3 regions of the Mesorhizobium sp. M0802 genome follow, and region 1 is predicted to be linked to each of the others. Evidence: riboswitches for the same ligand, from Rfam matches in the RefSeq annotation. Region 1 holds a riboswitch; each other region holds the start of a gene.
The links. Region 1 has a riboswitch for cobalamin ahead of NKI10_RS07105 (CbtB domain-containing protein). Riboswitches for the same ligand answer to the same signal wherever they lie in the genome.

Region 1 (5,608 bases):
CGTCCCGGCTGACCGCGTTGCTGATCTTTGCCGCCGCCTTTCTCGTTGACGGCGCCGATCCCCGCAACGCCTGGCAAGCAATGCGGCGCGACGCCAAAAAGCACCGCTCACCCAATGCCGGTTGGCCGGAAGCAGCAATGGCCGGCGCACTCGGCCTGGCGCTCGCCGGCCCGCGCAGCTATGGCGGCGTTGTCGTCGACGATGCGTTCATGGGCGAAGGCGGTAGGCGCGAGGCGGAAAGCACCGACATCAGGCGGGCGCTGAAATTGTACCAGGTGGCGGACTATCTGCTGATTGGGCTGTTCGGGTTGCTGTCGGCGGTGCTTATCGCGGTGACGTTCTGAGAGCTTACCGTCGCCCTTCCTTTACCCTCCCCCTTGTGGGGAGGGTCGGCGCGAAGCGCCGGGGTGGGGGACAGCGCCCTACGAGAACCACCACCCCGATCCGCTTCGCGGATCGACCCTCCCCACAAAGGGGGAGGGTAAAAGAAGGGAGGATAGCCCTTAAAACTCGATCCCCTGCTGTGCCTTCACGCCGGCCGAAAAATGATGCTTGGTCACGCCCATCTCCGTCACCAGATCCGCCGCCTCGACCAGCGCCGGCTTGGCGTTGCGGCCGGTGACGACGACATGCAGACCTTCGCGCCGCGCTTTCAGCGCCGCCACCACTCGGTCGAGATCGAGATAGTCGTAGCGTAGCGCGATGTTCAGTTCGTCCAGCACGACGAGGCTGATCGAGGGATCGGCGATCAGCTCCAGCGCCTTGGCCCAGGCGGCTTCGGCCGCCGCAATGTCGCGCTTCAGATCCTGCGTCTCCCAAGTGAAACCCTCGCCCATCGTGTGCCAGACGACGCGGCCGCCAAACGCCGCGAAGGCATCCTTCTCGCCGGTGTGCCATTTGCCCTTGATGAACTGGACGATTCCGACGCGCTTGCCATAGCCGAGCATGCGTAGCGCCAGCCCGAAGGCAGCCGTGGTCTTGCCCTTGCCGGGTCCGGTGTTGACGATCAGCAGCCCCTTCTCGACCGTCTTTTCCGCGACCTCGGCGTCCTGCACCGCCTTGCGCTTGGCCATCTTGGCGCGATGGCGCTCTTCGTCTTTTGCGTCGATATCGGTCATCTCATTTCACCTTGAGCGGCAGCCCCGCCACCATCAGAAGCACCATATCAGCTACCACCGCGATCTGCTGGTTGAGCCTGCCGGCGGCATCGCGGAACCGGCGTGCCAGCGCATTGTCGGGCACAATGCCTTGTCCGACTTCGTTGGAGACCACGAACCACGGCCCGCGCGGCCGCGAAAGCACATCGGCCAGCCGCCGGCACTCCCCCTCTAGATCATGATCGGCCAGCATATAATTGGTCAGCCAAAGCGTCAGGCAGTCGACAAGCACCGGCTGGTTGTCCGGCAATGCCTCGAGCGCACCTGCAAGATCAAGCGGAGCATCGATGGTCGCCCATCCCTCGCCGCGGCGCGAGCGGTGTTGCGCGATGCGCTCGCGCATTTCGCCGTCATAGGCTTGCGCGGTGGCGATATAGGCCCATGGCGGCGGCAACGCCGTCGCCAAAGTTTCGGCATGCGCGCTCTTGCCGGAGCGCGCACCGCCGATGATGAAGGTCAAACTGCGATCAGGCAAAGCTGTCGCGCAGGCTGGTCGCGGTGCCGGTGAAGCGCGAGTGCACTATGCCGACAACTGCGCCGAGCACCAGCCAGAACACCAGATTGGTCAGCGTCACCGCCACCACGAACTGATGATGCAGGCCCTCCGGGATCGGCGTTACGAAACTGTCAGGCTGCGGCGCGCCGACAATATGCGGGGCGACGATCAGGACGACGGCGAGCACGGTCAGGGGCGCCGACGTGCGGAAGGTGATAAGGGCAAGGCCGATCGCGGTTGCCATCACCGTTGCCCACCACCAGATCTGGCGCTGTATGAGATCGGCCGCCGGCATTGCCGGCAGTTCCGGCGGCAGGCCGAGTCCCGGCGCCAGCGTGAACACGGCAAAGCCCGCCAGACCCCAGAACACGCCCTGGCGCCAGCTGCCGATGCCGCCGGCGAACTCGGAAACCGCCACCAGGACCAGCGCGAAGCCGATGCCGGTGACGATATTGGCGACGACACTGAAGGCGAAACGCTCGAGGCCGTCGGCCGGCGCCCAGCCTTCGTCCTCCGCCGGCGCGGCTGCTTCAGCCGGGGCTGCGCTGCTCACGGCATTTTCCGCCGGCGCGGCGGTGCTCATGGCATTGGTGTCCGCAGCGTTGGCGGTCGGCGCCGCGGCATGCTGATGCTCATGGCCGCCACCAGCCTTTTCGTAGACCTCCGCCTTGAGGATCAGCGGCACGGTGGCGTAGGCCTGCATGCAGGCGAGAGCGACACCGGCCACGAGCCCTGCGATCGCCGCGATGAACACGACGTTGCGAAACAGGTTCATGATGTCAGATCCTCGTCAGTGGCAGGGAAACGCCATCGAATGGCGATAGTCGTGCGCCGCATTGTGGACCGCATCGATATGCGAGAAACCGACAACGCCGACGACGAAAATGCCCAGAAACGCGCTAAGCACGAGCTGCATGAAGCGCGACTGCGAGGAGACGGAAGCGCCGAGAGAGACGGAAGCGGTATTCATATCTTGTCCTTTCGCCCTCCACCCGAGGGCATCGAAGTCAGTTCCCTGTCGCCGGCAGGTCTCCTGGCTCGCGGATCAGCGCCCTTCCCCACCTTCCCGAGGAAAAAATCCTCAGTGGCTTGGAGAGGACTACCGCACACAGTTGCGGGGGCAGCCACGGCATTGGGCAACAAGTCAGCCCTCACCGCATTCCCTCTTGGTCCCTAACGGAACCGACGACATGCATGACTATAGGCTGAAACGGCCGCATCCGGCAAACCAAATTCCGCCGGCCAACAGCGCGAATGCGCCATGCGGCGTTACGGGTTCAACGCGGTGATCCGCTCGGCAACCAGCCGCTGCAGCCGCCACAGATGGCGATCGTGAATGCCGCGCTCTTCAAGGTTTTTCACCGTGTTGTAGAGATAGTCGGCGCCCGACCCCCAGTGCCCGCAGGACGTGGCCAGCCTTTCGACGACCTTGCCCTCGTCGAGCGGGCCGGAATAGGTCAGGCCGTTGCGGTTGATGACGAAGGCCAATGCCCTGAGCGGTCCGGCCTCGCTTGCAAGCTTCAGCATGCGCGGCCGGTAGCTTGTCGGCTTCAGCGTGACTTCGCGCCGGAAAAGCCGGCCCAACTGCTCGCGCCGGTTATTGTCGGTCAGCCGAAAGGCGACGCCCTTGCATTGTCCGCCACGGTCCAGCGCCATCATCAGGCCGGGGCTGTCCTTGGTGCCGCGCCAGCGCGTCATGTTCATGCAAAAGGACCGATGCCAGCCGCGCGCCAAGGCAACGCGGTCCTCGACATAATCTATTTCCGGTTTCCAGATCAGCGATCCATAGCCGAACAGCCATAGCGGTTCGCTGTCCGGGAGTTCGACCTGCAATTCATCCAGCAGCGCGTCATAGTCGGCTTCATCGAGATGCATCGCGTCCGGATCCGGCCCGGGGTCCCTGATCTCGCGCCAGCAGCGCGCGACCAGCTCCGGCGTAAGCGACATCTGTCGTGCGGCCACGTTCCGAATCCCCCCAATTTCCGAATGTCCCATGTCCACGACATGATTATGCGCCGCGCCTGCAACCGGCAATGCGGCACTCTGATTGACAAACGATTTGCCGGGGTGTCGGCTGACGCTTCATAGGAAGCCAGCCATGCATCCCAACCCGAGCGAGCGCAACCCCTATAACGGCCTGAGCCGGGCCGAACCGACGCTACCGTCATCGGCCTATTGGGATAGCGAGGCTTACCAGCGCGATCTCGACGCCATCTGGTACAAAAGCTGGCTGCTCGTCTGCCGCGAGGCCGATCTTGCCCAGCCTTTGGCATTCAGGACATTCCGCGTCGGCACGCAGGCAATCGTCGTGCTGCGCGACGAGACCGGCGAGTTGCGCGCCTTCCACAACACGTGCCGGCATCGCGGCTCGCAGCTTTGCCAGGAAAGCGAGGGCCGGCTGAAAGCGCGGCTCATCACTTGCCCCTACCACGCCTGGTCCTACTCGCTGCGCGGCGATCTCGTGCGCGTTCCCTCGAAATCTCTGCCCGAAGGTTTCGACAAGGCCGATCATTCGCTCTACCGGGTGGCGCTGTCGGTGTGGCGCGGCTTTGTCTTTGTGAACCTTCAGCAGGCGACGGCCGGCTCCGCCGAGACCTCCTTCGATCCCGCATCCGGCGACCTCGCCAACTGGCCGCTGGAAACGCTGGTATCAGGCCATGTCCTGCGCAAGGTGATGAACTGCAACTGGAAAATCTTCTGGGAGAACTTCAACGAGTGCCTGCATTGCCCAGGCGTCCACAAGGACCTGTCTCGGCTGGTGCCGATATACGGCCGCGGCCTGATGAGCCGGCACGACGACCCCGACTGGGTCCGCCATGCCGACAATGACGCGCCGGAGTTTTCGGGTGGCCTGCGCGCCGGCGCCGAGACCTGGTCGCGCGACGGACATGCCCATGGCCCGGTCTTCCCGGGCCTGACGCCGGCCGAGCGTGCGGCCGGACAGACCTATGCCACCAGCCTGCCCTCGATGTTCATCGTCGGCCATGTCGATTATGTCAGGACGGTGCGACTGATGCCGCTCGGTCCCGAACAGACCGAACTCACCGCCGAGTGGCTGTTCGCGCCCGAGGCGCTTGCCGAGACCGACATCGACAATGTCGTCGCCTTCGGCACCCAGGTGCTGGAGGAGGATGCCGCGATCTGTGAGATCAATCAGAAAGGCCTGCGCTCGATGCGCCACCAGGCCGGCGTTCTGATGCCGGAGGAGTACGATCTGCACCGCTTCCACAACTGGGTGCGCGAGCGGCATGCAGCGCTTGAGGCAACCGCCTGATCGGCGACTAAAGCGACTTCGGCAAATAGCGCCAGGTGATAAAGCCGCAAACAGCGGCCAGAATGCCCAGCGTCACGAACACCGAGCCGAGGCCGAAAAACGCCAGCACCACCGAATAGACCAGCGGCGGCGTCAGCTCGGAAAAGTCGAGAGGTGCGGTAGACCGCGGCCATCTGCGCCCGCTCATAGGACCGCACCGAGCGCATGAAGGCGGTCGAGCCCAGTGCATCGAGCGCGATGGTGAAGAAGGCGCCGCAGAGCAGGAAAAAGCCCGTAAGCAGCGGCGCGGTAGTGCCGACCGCGCCCGCCGCAAGCAGCGTCGCCGACATCGCGAAATAGGCGAAGGTCATGGTGCGCCGGCCGCCGAAGCGTTTTCCCGCTTTGCCCCAGAAGATCGCCATGAACAACACCGCATTGCCGGCCGAAACCAGCAGGCCGCCGGCAAGCTTGCCCTCGCCGGTAATCACCATGAACAGCGGCCCGTAGACGAAGAACGTCGTCCAGAAGCATGACCGGCCGAAGGCGATCAGCCAGGCCAGCCTGAGCCTGGGTTGTGCTACGAAGCGGCCGATATTGGCCAGCGGATTGGCCGGCCGCGTCTTGCCGGGCCGGATCGACTGGTTGTCGCCCAGCCTGTAGGTCCAGAACAGCGCCAGCAAGGCCAACGCAAACACCGCCACC
Region 2 (5,608 bases), on a different contig from region 1:
TTCCCTCACCTGCAAGGCGGACCTCACATGAATGCCATCGCTGCGCTAGCGGTTGCCTTGCACGAAGCCGCGAACCCGTCCTTCCGAGGCTACGGCCAACAGACGGTCAAGAATGCCAAGGCTCTGGCACATGCACTGCTTGAGCGAGGTTATGACCTGGTTACCGGGGGGACGGACAATCACATGCTGATCCTTGATCTTCGCGATCGGCCACTATCGGGCAAGGCCTATGCCGAGCGACTAGCAAAGGCAGGAATCATCACAAACTTTAATATGGTGCCTGGCGACCCGCGGCATCCGGCGGTCACAAGCGGAATTCGCCTGGGGGCGCCAGCAGTGACGTCAATGGGCATGCGCGATGTGGAAATGGTGCAAATTGCTGGCTTCATTGACTCCGTCCTCCAGCGGCCAGACGACGAAGATCTCCATGCCTGCGTGCGAAGAGACGTTGCCGACTTGTGCGCTGCGTTCGAGGTCCCGGGCATCTCCGACAAGTAAGGTGGGCCAAGCAAAATGCCCATCCCACATCCAACATCCGAAGCGAGGTATTCATGGCTAGGCAGTTCGTGTTCTCTTCCGAATCGGTTGGCGCGGGGCACCCGGATAAGTTGGCCGACAACATCTCGGATGCCATCCTCGATGCCATCCTCCGCACAGATCCCAAGGCGCGCGTCGCCTGTGAAGCGTTGGTAAAATCAGGGATAGTCGTTCTGGCTGGCGAGATCACCAGCGATGCCCAGGTGGATTACAGCCAAGTTGCGCGCGATACGATTCTCGACATTGGGTACGACGACGAGGCCGTCGGCTTTGACGGCCGGCGTTGCTCCGTCGTTCATGCCCTCACCGAGCAGTCGCCCGACATCAGCCAAGGCGTTGACGAGGGAAGAGGGCAAGACCTCCAGCAGGGAGCGGGAGATCAGGGCCTCATGTTCGGCTACGCATGCCGCGAAACCGATACCCTGATGCCTTTGCCGATCCAACTCGCTCATCGCTTGACGAAACGGCAGGCGTATGTCCGGAAGGCACAACAGCTTGGCTGGTTGCGTCCTGACATGAAATCCCAAGTCTCAGTGCGCTATGAGGGGTTGCGCCCGGTCGCCCTGGATACCATCGTCGTGTCGACGCAACATGACGAGCAGGTCTCGCAAGAGACTGTCCGCGAGGGCGTCATTGAGGAAATCATAAAGCCTGTCCTGCCGACCCACCTGGAGACGGAAGGCATCAGAATTCTGGTCAACCCGACGGGGCGGTTCGTAGTCGGCGGGCCGCGCGGCGACTGCGGTCTCACTGGACGCAAGATCATCGTCGATTCCTATGGCGGGATGGGTCGTCATGGTGGCGGCGCCTTCTCGGGCAAGGACCCGTCCAAGGTTGACCGCTCGGCTGCCTATGCAGCCCGCTATGTCGCAAAGAACATCGTCGCTAGCGGACTTGCGGACGTGTGCGAGGTGCAGCTTGCTTACGCAATCGGCGTGGCCAGTCCGGTTTCCGTCATGGTCAACACGTTCGGGACAGCCAGGGTTGAGGAAAGCAGGATCGAGCGCCTCATTCTTGAGTTGTTCGATCTCAGACCGAAAGGCATTATCAAGATGCTTGATCTCTTACGCCCTATATATCGCAATACAGCGACCTATGGCCATTTCGGCCGTGAAGAGCCTGATTTCACCTGGGAGAAGACAGACAGGGCGGACGAATTGCGTCGCGAGGCAGGACTCGCCGCCCCGTGAGAAGCCGCCGGCGAACGGATTGGCAAGCGGAAAGCCCATTTCCACCGGGCAGACCCGCGCCTGGCAGGCGTGGCGAGAAGCCGGCTCGGGTTTTTTGGCGGAGACATTGATGCCGGATTATGACGTGCTTTGCATCGGCAATGCCATTGTCGACATCATCGCCCAGTGCGACGAGGCATTCCTCGAGATCAACGGCATCATCAAGGGCGCGATGAACCTGATCGACACGCGCCGCGCCGAACTGCTCTACAGCCGCATGGGCCCGGCGATCGAGGCCTCCGGCGGCAGTGCCGGCAACACGGCGGCGGGCGTAGCCAGCTTCGGCGGACGCGCCGCCTTCTTCGGCAAGGTCTCCAACGATGCGCTGGGCGAAATCTATGCGCACGATATCCATGCACAGGGTGTCGCCTTCGACACCAGGCCGCTCAAGGGCGAGCCGCCGACGGCGCGCTCTATGATCTTCGTCACGCCCGACGGCGAGCGCTCGATGAACACCTATCTCGGCGCCTGCGTCGAGCTTGGCCCTGAGGATGTCGAGGCCGACAAGGCATCCGGCGCCAAGGTTACCTATTTCGAGGGCTATCTGTGGGATCCGCCGCGCGCCAAGGAGGCGATCCGGCAGACGGCGAAGCTCGCACACGAGGCCGGACGCGAAGTGTCGATGACGTTGTCGGATTCGTTCTGCGTCGACCGCTACCGGGACGAGTTCCTCGAGCTGATGCGCTCGGGCACTGTCGACATCGTCTTTGCCAACAGCCACGAGATCAAGTCGCTCTACCAGACAAAATCCTTCGACGAGGCGCTGGCGGCTATCCGCAAGGACTGCAAGATTGCCGCCGTCACCCGCTCCGAAAAAGGCTCAGTGATCGTGCGCGGCGACGAGACCGTCACCATCCAGGCGACGACGATCCGCGAACTGGTCGACACCACCGGCGCCGGCGACCTCTACGCCGCTGGCTTCCTCTACGGCTACACGACCGGACGCAGCCTGCAGGATTGCGGCGATCTCGGGTCGCTGGCAGCCGGGCTGGTGATCCAGCAGCTCGGGCCAAGGCCGCGGCAGAATTTGCGCCGCGAGGCGGAACGGGCTGGGTTGCTGTAGATGCGCGGGCAACTAACCAGCCGCCCTACTGACGCGATGACCGCAGTGGCGGAACTGTGTCAAAGCTCGCTGCGATCTTCTGCATTCTAACGACGTTGTCACGCGCTTGAAGTCTTGTCCGAAATCCTTCATGGGCGACCTGCGAGGGATGTCGCAGCCCGACAGGAATCCATTAGTTGGACAATGGTGGCAGCGCAGCAGCGCAGCCAATGGGCGACTGAATATTTCACAATGTTAGACAAGCGTAAAAGCGCGATCGCATAACGACATAAACATTTGGTTATGCGTCATTGACAGGAGAGCGGATTGTTGTGATTGTCTGCGTGTCGTGGTTCTTCGCGTGCGGCGCTGCCGCAGCGAAGCTAAGAGGGAAGCCGGTGCGATGCCGGCGCTGCCCCCGCAACTGTTAGCGGCGAGCCAATCCACTCATCTCACTGAGGCGAATACCCTCGGGAAGACGGGTAGAGGCTATGACCCCGCGAGCCAGAGACCTGCCACGGCGAATTACGTCCACGGGCGGGGTGTCTCGGTGGCCGCTGCAACCGGCGTGCCGGCCTGCTAGCGCCTTCCTTGTCACCGACGCCCCCAACCATCGGGGTATGACATGACTGTCTCTCAGCAAATTCCTGTAGCAACGCTCGGCGTGCCGCGCTTCGGTCGTCGGCGAGAACTGAAATTCGCCCTCGAAAGCTACTGGTCCGGAACATCGTCCGCTGGCGACCTTCTTGCGACGTCGAAGGCGCTCCGAGCCGCTAGCTGGGAAGAGCAGCGCGATCGCGGCGTGTCGAAAATCCCGTCGAACGACTTCTCGCTTTACGACCATGTGCTCGACACCGCAGCCATGGTCGGGGCCATTCCATCCCGGTACGGCTGGAATAGCGGCGAGGTCCCACTTGACATCTACTTCGCAATGGCGCGCGGCAACCAGGGTCAGACGGAGGATTGTGGACACGCTGGTCACCAGGAGGAGGCTCATGGACCTGGTGTAACCGCGATGGAAATGACCAAGTGGTTTGACACCAACTACCACTACATTGTGCCGGAACTCGATGATGATCAGACGTTCGCCCTCTCGTCATCGAAGCCGGTCGATTACTTCCTCGAGGCTAAAGCTCTCGGCATTCACACACGCCCAGTCATCCTTGGACCCATCACCTTCCTCAAGCTGGCGAAATCGCGTGCCGAAGGGTTCGGTCCCATCGCGCTCCTACCGCGGCTGCTGCCCGTTTACGAGCAAGTCCTGCAGAGGCTGAAGCTGTCGGGAGCCGACTGGGTGCAGATCGATGAGCCAGCGCTTGTCCTCGATCTGAACCCGAACGAACGAGCTGCGTTCGAATTCGCCTATGGCCAGCTGTCGAAAGCCGCGCCCGAGCTGAAGATCATGCTGGCTACGTATTTCGGGTCGCTGGGAGACAATCTCGAAACCGCGGTTTCTCTGCCCCTGGCCGGCCTGCATATTGATCTCGTGCGCGCTCCCGAGCAGCTGGAAACGGTGGGTCGGCTCGCTCCGAAGGATCTGGTGCTCTCGCTCGGCTTGATCGATGGCCGCAACGTCTGGCGTGCGAACCTGCCCGCCATTCTCGACCGCATCAAACCGATCGTCGCCGGCTGGCCCTTGGACCGCGTCGAAATCGCGCCTTCTTGCTCGATGCTGCATGTGCCGATTGACCTGCGCATGGAGACGGAACTCGAGGCCGACATCAGGTCGTGGCTCGCCTTCGCGGCCCAGAAGACCGACGAGCTGGTCTTGCTGGCCCGGGCCCTTTCCAAAGGCAGGGATGCGGTGGCAGCCGCGTTGAAAGCTTCTGCCGAGGCTGCCGCCACTCGCTTGACGTCCACGAAGATCCATGACCCGCTTGTTGAGGGGCGGATCGCCAGCATTGACCGTAGCATGAAACGACGAGAGAGCGCTTTTGGCGAGCGCTCCAGAGTCCAGGCCGGCACGCTCGGGCTGCCGCCGTTCCCGACGACGACAATCGGGTCCTTCCCGCAGACGCCGCAGGTACGCCGCGCGCGGTCCGCTCATGCGAAGGGCCAGCTCAGTTATGTCGACTACGAGATTTTCCTGAAGAAGGAGATCGAGTCAGCAATTCGTTGGCAGGAAGAGATCGGGCTGGACGTGCTGGTGCACGGTGAGTTCGAACGAAACGATATGGTACAGCATTTCGGCGAGCAGCTGTCCGGCTTCGCCTTCACTCAGCATGCCTGGGTGCAAAGCTATGGGTCGCGCTACGTGCGTCCCCCCATCATCTTCGGGGACGTATCGAGGCGCAATCCGATGACGGTGCGCTGGTGGCAATTCGCCCAGTCGCTTACGGAAAAGCCTGTGAAGGGAATGCTCACAGGCCCAGTGACCATTCTCAACTGGTCCTTTGTTCGAGACGACGTACCCCGCTCCGAAGCCTGCCGCCAGATCGCGCTCGCCATCCGCGACGAAGTGACGGATCTCGAAAGGTCCGGCGCAAGGATGATCCAGATCGATGAGGCCGCGTTTCGCGAAGGATTGCCACTGCGCCAATCTGACTGGAAAGCCTATCTCGACTGGGCTGTCGAATGCTTCCGGATCGCTTCAACGGGTGTAAAGGACGCGACTCGAATCCATACCCACATGTGCTATTCGGAGTTCAACGAGATCATCGACGCGATCGCTGGAATGGATGCGGATGTCATTTCGATCGAGACGTCGCGCTCCAAGATGGAACTGCTGGACGCCTTCACGAGCTCCAAATATCCGAACGAGATCGGTCCCGGCGTCTATGACATTCACTCACCACGTGTG
Region 3 (5,608 bases), on a different contig from region 1:
GCCTTCTCGATGAAGATCGGCAAGGAAAGCAAGGCCGAGATCGACAAGCGGGTACGGCAGGCAGCGGAGATCCTGCAGCTGACCAAATATCTCGACCGTCTGCCCAAGGCCATGTCGGGCGGCCAGCGCCAGCGCGTCGCAATCGGCCGGGCCATCGTGCGCAACCCGAAAGTGTTCCTGTTCGACGAGCCGCTGTCGAACCTCGACGCGGCGCTGCGCGTCGCCACCCGCATCGAGATCGCCAAGCTGAAGGAATCGATGCCTGCCACGACCATGATCTACGTCACCCACGATCAGGTCGAGGCGATGACGCTGGCTGACCGCATCGTCGTGCTGAAGGATGGCCACATCGAGCAGGTCGGCACGCCCATGGACCTCTACAAGAAGCCCGGCAATCTGTTCGTTGCTCAGTTCATCGGCTCGCCGGCCATGAACATCCTGCCGGCAACGATCGACAAGACGGGCAACCCGACAATCGTCAGCCATGTCGGCGGCCGCAAGGCCACGGTGCCGATTGCAACGCCGGCGTCAGCCAAGGGTGCGGCAGTCAGCTTCGGCGTGCGGCCGGAGGATCTGTCGGTCGCCACCGGCACGGAATATCTTTTCGAGGGCGTGGTGGACTATGTCGAGCAGCTCGGCGAGGTGCAGCTGGTCTATATCGATATCGGTCGCGCCGACCTGCCGTTGGTGACCAAGCTGCCCGGCAATGTCGAGGTCAAGCGCGGGGCAAAGCTGCGGCTGACCGCGGATGCCGGGGACCTGCACATCTTCGACGCCGATGGGCACTCCTTCTCGCTCAAGCCGGTGGAAGTGAAGGCGGCTTGAGATAGCTGCGTTGTACAGGCATGAAAAAAGAGCGGCGGGCTAGGCCCGCCGCTCTTTTTTTAAGCTTCGGCTGTTAGTTGTTGCCGAACCGATCCCTGTCGCTGCTCTGAGGAACGAACTTCTGTTGGTCGTCCGACGAGTTCAGCAGCTTGTAGACCGCCGAGTTGGTGCCGGTCGACGAAGTGCGGGTGGTGTCGACGGCAGCGGCCGGCTGGTTGGCGCCATTGGAGCCATAATTGTCGCTGCCGGCAAAGGCAGCGCTCGAAACAGCCAGAACGGCTGCGGTGGCAAGAACGATCTTCTTCATTTTAGTCTCCTGAATTTTTCTGATGCCGCCAGCTGCAGCGGATAAGCCCGCCACGTGCTGGAAACCGGCTTTTAGCGGCCGAAAAGGTTACGGTCGGCACCGTGGGCAGGCGCCTGCTCGGCTGGAGCCGACTTCTCAACCGAAGCCGTATGGCCACTATCGGTCGACGTAATCGCAGGCTGGTTGGCGCCGTTCGAACCGTAGTTGTCGCTGCCGGCGAAAGCGCTGCCGGAGATGGCCAAAACGGCGGCGGCAGCAAGGATGATCTTTTTCATTTTCAAATACTCCTGAATTTTTTGGGATCCCGAGAGCGACGGGTTAGCCGCCCTTCTTTGGTCGGGATCAGCGATTGCCGTAGAGGTCGCGGTCGGCGCCCTGAACGACAGGCTGCTTGTCAGCGTGCGCCGGCTTCTGAATGGAAGCCGTATACGAGCTGTCGACCGAGACGGCTGGCTGGTTCGCACCATTGGAACCGTAATTGTCGCTACCGGCGAAGGCGCTGCCGGTGATCGCCAAAACGGCTGCGGCAGTGAGGATGATCTTTTTCATTTTTAGTACTCCAGTTTGTCTGTCCGTCTAGCGGCGTGTCTTGGGAGGAATTCGCGTCGTTCGGACAGCCCCGATGTGGGAAAGCCATAGGCTGGTTTCCAATCACGAAGTTGTTCCGTGTGGACCACGGTCCTGCACCTTGAAATTGTGCCATGAAGTTCCTCTATGGTCATTTATCGCATTGTTTTCAGTCGCTTATGCCGAACCGAGTGGTTCGCTCCGATGTCGGTTTCCGGGCCGTCGTTCACACTGTCCTGCACGCATTGTCAACAGAAACGAACCGTTCGGTTCGATTAGAGATTGCTAATAGTAACTTTTCGATACCGTTGAGCCATTTTTGCCCGCGATCGAACTGGATCGGCAGCGATTCGAAACGGCGATGATGGCGTCGCAAGAAACGTCTCAGCTCTTTGACCCGGGGGCGGGGGGCGTAAGCCGCGCGTGTCGCGCCGCATGGATATGATGTCGCTTTCATGCCGACGTCGCGATCGCTGCCGTGATTAGATGATCGCATCTCAGGTGCCGCTTCGTGACGACGCAGCGGAGAATTGGGAAGCCGGTCAGAATCCGGCGCTGCCCCCGCAACGGTGGTGGAGTTGAAGTCGCAACGGGAGACCACTGGGCAAGAGCCTGGGAAGGTGTCGCGATGGTCCGCAAGGACAACTCCAGAGCCCGGAAACCAGCCCGAGATGCATAGACTCGACTGATCGCGGTGGGCGGTCAAGAGGTGGATAGTGCATGTCCGGCGCCGCGCCGGCCTGCGTCCGATCCTTCCTCCATCACCACCAAGTTCAGTCCTTAAACCACGAGGACAGAACTATGGATACGCGCAACGACATGCTGAGGCTCCTGAACGGCCGCAAGCAAGGCTTTTCGCTGGAACAGCCCTTCTACACCGACCCGGACTATTTCAAGCTCGACATGGAGCTTATCTGGTATCGCGACTGGCTGTTCATCGGCCATGATTGCGAACTGCCGAAGCCCGGCAGCTATATCACCGTGCAGATCGGCGATTATCCGGTGGTGCTGGTCCGCGACCAGAAGGGCAACATCAACGCCTTTCACAATTCCTGCCGCCATCGCGGCAGCCGTGTCTGCAACACTGAGAAGGGCATGGCGGCAAAGCTTGTCTGCCCCTATCACCAGTGGACCTACGAGCTTGACGGCCGGCTGCTGTTTGCCCGCCAGATGGCCGACGGTTTCGACAAGAGCCAGTTCGGCCTGAAGCCCGTCGCCTGCGAGAGCGTCGGCGGCTATATCTTCATCTGCCTGGCAAAAGAACCTGCCGACTTTGCGCCGATGCGCGCCATGATAGAGCCCTACCTCAAGCCGCACGGGCTGAATGAAGCCAAGGTCGCCTTCGAGAGCACCATCATCGAGAAGGGCAACTGGAAGCTGGTCTGGGAAAACAACCGCGAATGCTATCACTGCGCCGGCAATCATCCAGAGCTGTGCAAGACATTCCCCGAAGCGCCGACGGTGACCGGCGTGCAGGGCGCCGACAGCGATCCGGAGATGCTGGCGCACTGGGCGAAATGCGAGGCGGCGGGCCTGCCGAGCAAGTTCCGCATCGATCCGGCCGGGCAATACCGCGCCACCCGCGCGCCGCTGCTGCGCGATGCCGTCAGCTACACGATGTCGGGAAAGCGCGCGGTGACGAAGAACCTGTCCGACACTGTTGCCGCCGACCGCATCGGCACCTTGATGCACTACCACTATCCGACGACCTGGAACCACATACTGATCGACCATGCGGTCACCTTCCGGGTGCTGCCGATCAGCGCCACGCAAACCGCGGTGACGACCAAGTGGCTGGTGCACAAGGATGCGGTCGAGGGGGTCGACTACAACCTTGAGGAGCTCACCCATGTCTGGACCGAGACCAACGACCAGGACCGCCGCATCGTCGAGGAAAACGCCTTTGGCATCCTGTCTCCGGCCTATGAGCCCGGCCCCTATTCGGAGCTGCACGAGGGCGGCGTGATCCAGTTCGTCGAATGGTACGCGGCCTTCATCGGCCCGCGCCTTGCCGAAGGTGGCAGGCCGGCGCTGCGCAGCGTCGCGTGAGCTGGAGCAGGCGAAGAAGGACCGGAGGATGAATGCGATGACGGATCTTGGGCTCTATCGCCATCTCGACCAGATGGCGCCGTGGAACGATAGGCTGCAGGTGCTGGAAGTGATCGGCGTCAGCGACGAGGCGCCTGACGTCAAGACCTTCACCTTCCGCTCCGACAACCAGACCTGGTTCCGCTACAAGCCGGGCCAGTTCCTGACGCTGGAACTGCCGACACCGGACGGGCCGCTGATGCGCACCTATACGCTGTCGTCGTCACCATCGCGGCCGTTTTCGATCGCGGTGACAGTGAAGGCGCAACCGGGCAGCATCGGCACACGCTGGATGTTCGACCAACTGGTGCCCGGCTCGCATGTCAAGGCCTATGGACCGGCGGGCGACTTCTCGTTGCACAGCCACCCGGCGGCCAAATATCTGTTCATTTCGGCTGGCTCCGGCGTGACACCGATGATGTCGATGCTGCGCTGGCTGAACGACTGCGCGCCATGGACCGATGTCGGTTTCGTCAACTGCGCGCGGCGTGCCGAAGAGATCATCTTCCGCAAGGAACTCGAACTGCTCGGCGGCCATATGCCCGGCCTGTCGCTCGGCTTCATGATCGAGGAACGTTCCAGCCGCGAAGGCTGGTACGGCCATATGGGGCGCATCGATGCGATCCGGCTGCCCTTGCTGGCTCCGGATTTCCGCGAGCGCGAAATCTTCTGCTGCGGCCCCGATCCGTTCATGCGCGCCGTGCGCGGCATGCTGGATGCCGCCGGCTTCGACATGACGAAATACCATCAGGAGAGCTTTGCCGCGCCTGTGATGGAGGAAATTCCGGCGCCGTTTGCCTCCCCGGTCGAGGACGGCATCGCTGCACCTGTCGAAGCCGTGACGCCGATCCGCTTCTCGCTTTCGGAGGTCGATGCCGGCTGCGTCGCCGGCCAGACCGTGCTGCAGACCGCGCGCAGCTCGGGCGTGCGGATTCCCGCCGCCTGCGAGTTCGGCCTGTGCGGCACCTGCAAGGTGAAGAAGGTCTCCGGCGAAGTCGAGATGAGCCACAATGGCGGCATCCTCGACCACGAGATCGATGACGGTTTCATCCTTGCCTGCTGCTCGAAACCGTTGTCGGCGCTCGAAATCGAGGCTTGAGCCGGTCGACTTCGCCGCAACGGTCGCCGACGCAGGCGGTGTTCGCGGGTCTTTGTCTTGCCAAGCATAGGCCGAGTGATTTAGACGCACTTAGGAAGGGCTGGCAGGCCGTGAAACTGGCGCATCCCTTCATGGGCGCATGGAACGGGGGACAGAGCGATGCAACAGCGGGTCTACGCGGTCGCAAGCAAGGACATCGTTTTCGAATCATTCGATGGCGAAGCCGTCGTTCTCGATCTTTCGAACGGTAAGTATTTCGGCTTTTCCGATTCCGGCAGCCGGGTCTGGCAGGCTTTGTCGTCCGGCGTCGCCACTGAAGCGCTGGTCGGAGCTGCCGCGGCCGCCGCAAAAATAAGCCTGGCCGACCTCGAAAGCTTCGTTGCCCGACTGCTCGATTTCGGGTTGCTTGCACCAGCCGAAACACCGGCGCAACCGCTTTCGGGCGAGCTGTCGTCTGCGCTTGCTGCCAGCAATGAGCCGCTCAAGGTCGATGTCCACGACGACCTTGCCGATCTCATCATTGTCGACCCGATCCATGAGGTCGAGGAACCTCTCGGCTGGCCGGCGGTGAAACAGGCATAATCGTTTCCCTAAAGCGCGTCGCGTTTGAACGGACTCAGGCGACGCGGTTTAGATCTTTGATTTTATGCATGTCGTCGTCTCAAAACCGGGGCCACCCCGAGCGACATGCATCAGGCGACCCGGCGCAATTCTGGACGCTG

Region 2: it holds a riboswitch for cobalamin, as region 1 does, so the genes downstream of both, metE (5-methyltetrahydropteroyltriglutamate--homocysteine S-methyltransferase) here and NKI10_RS07105 (CbtB domain-containing protein) in region 1, are expected to answer to the same signal.
Region 3: it holds a riboswitch for cobalamin, as region 1 does, so the genes downstream of both, NKI10_RS05840 (aromatic ring-hydroxylating oxygenase subunit alpha) here and NKI10_RS07105 (CbtB domain-containing protein) in region 1, are expected to answer to the same signal.

Annotation. Positions count from the first base shown of each region.
Region 1 is NZ_JAMYOY010000003.1:249,605-255,212, forward strand. It holds gene cbiB (adenosylcobinamide-phosphate synthase CbiB) at 1-344, shown strand, start outside; gene cobO (cob(I)yrinic acid a,c-diamide adenosyltransferase) at 504-1,118, opposite strand; gene cobU (bifunctional adenosylcobinamide kinase/adenosylcobinamide-phosphate guanylyltransferase) at 1,120-1,632, opposite strand; gene NKI10_RS07100 (CbtA family protein) at 1,625-2,428, opposite strand; gene NKI10_RS07105 (CbtB domain-containing protein) at 2,444-2,623, opposite strand; cobalamin riboswitch at 2,660-2,855, opposite strand; gene NKI10_RS07110 (gamma-glutamylcyclotransferase) at 2,923-3,615, opposite strand; gene NKI10_RS07115 (aromatic ring-hydroxylating oxygenase subunit alpha) at 3,752-4,927, shown strand; partial or broken gene NKI10_RS07120 (MFS transporter) at 4,935-5,608, opposite strand, start outside.
Region 2 is NZ_JAMYOY010000029.1:14,205-19,812, forward strand. It holds gene glyA (serine hydroxymethyltransferase) at 1-498, shown strand, start outside; gene metK (methionine adenosyltransferase) at 552-1,727, shown strand; gene NKI10_RS28445 (adenosine kinase) at 1,837-2,829, shown strand; cobalamin riboswitch at 3,142-3,342, shown strand; gene metE (5-methyltetrahydropteroyltriglutamate--homocysteine S-methyltransferase) at 3,434-5,608, shown strand, end outside.
Region 3 is NZ_JAMYOY010000002.1:559,797-565,404, reverse strand. It holds gene NKI10_RS05860 (ABC transporter ATP-binding protein) at 1-825, shown strand, start outside; gene NKI10_RS05855 (DUF680 domain-containing protein) at 899-1,132, opposite strand; gene NKI10_RS05850 (DUF680 domain-containing protein) at 1,204-1,407, opposite strand; gene NKI10_RS05845 (DUF680 domain-containing protein) at 1,475-1,681, opposite strand; cobalamin riboswitch at 2,182-2,383, shown strand; gene NKI10_RS05840 (aromatic ring-hydroxylating oxygenase subunit alpha) at 2,501-3,748, shown strand; gene NKI10_RS05835 (FAD-binding oxidoreductase) at 3,786-4,886, shown strand; gene NKI10_RS05830 (PqqD family protein) at 5,046-5,468, shown strand.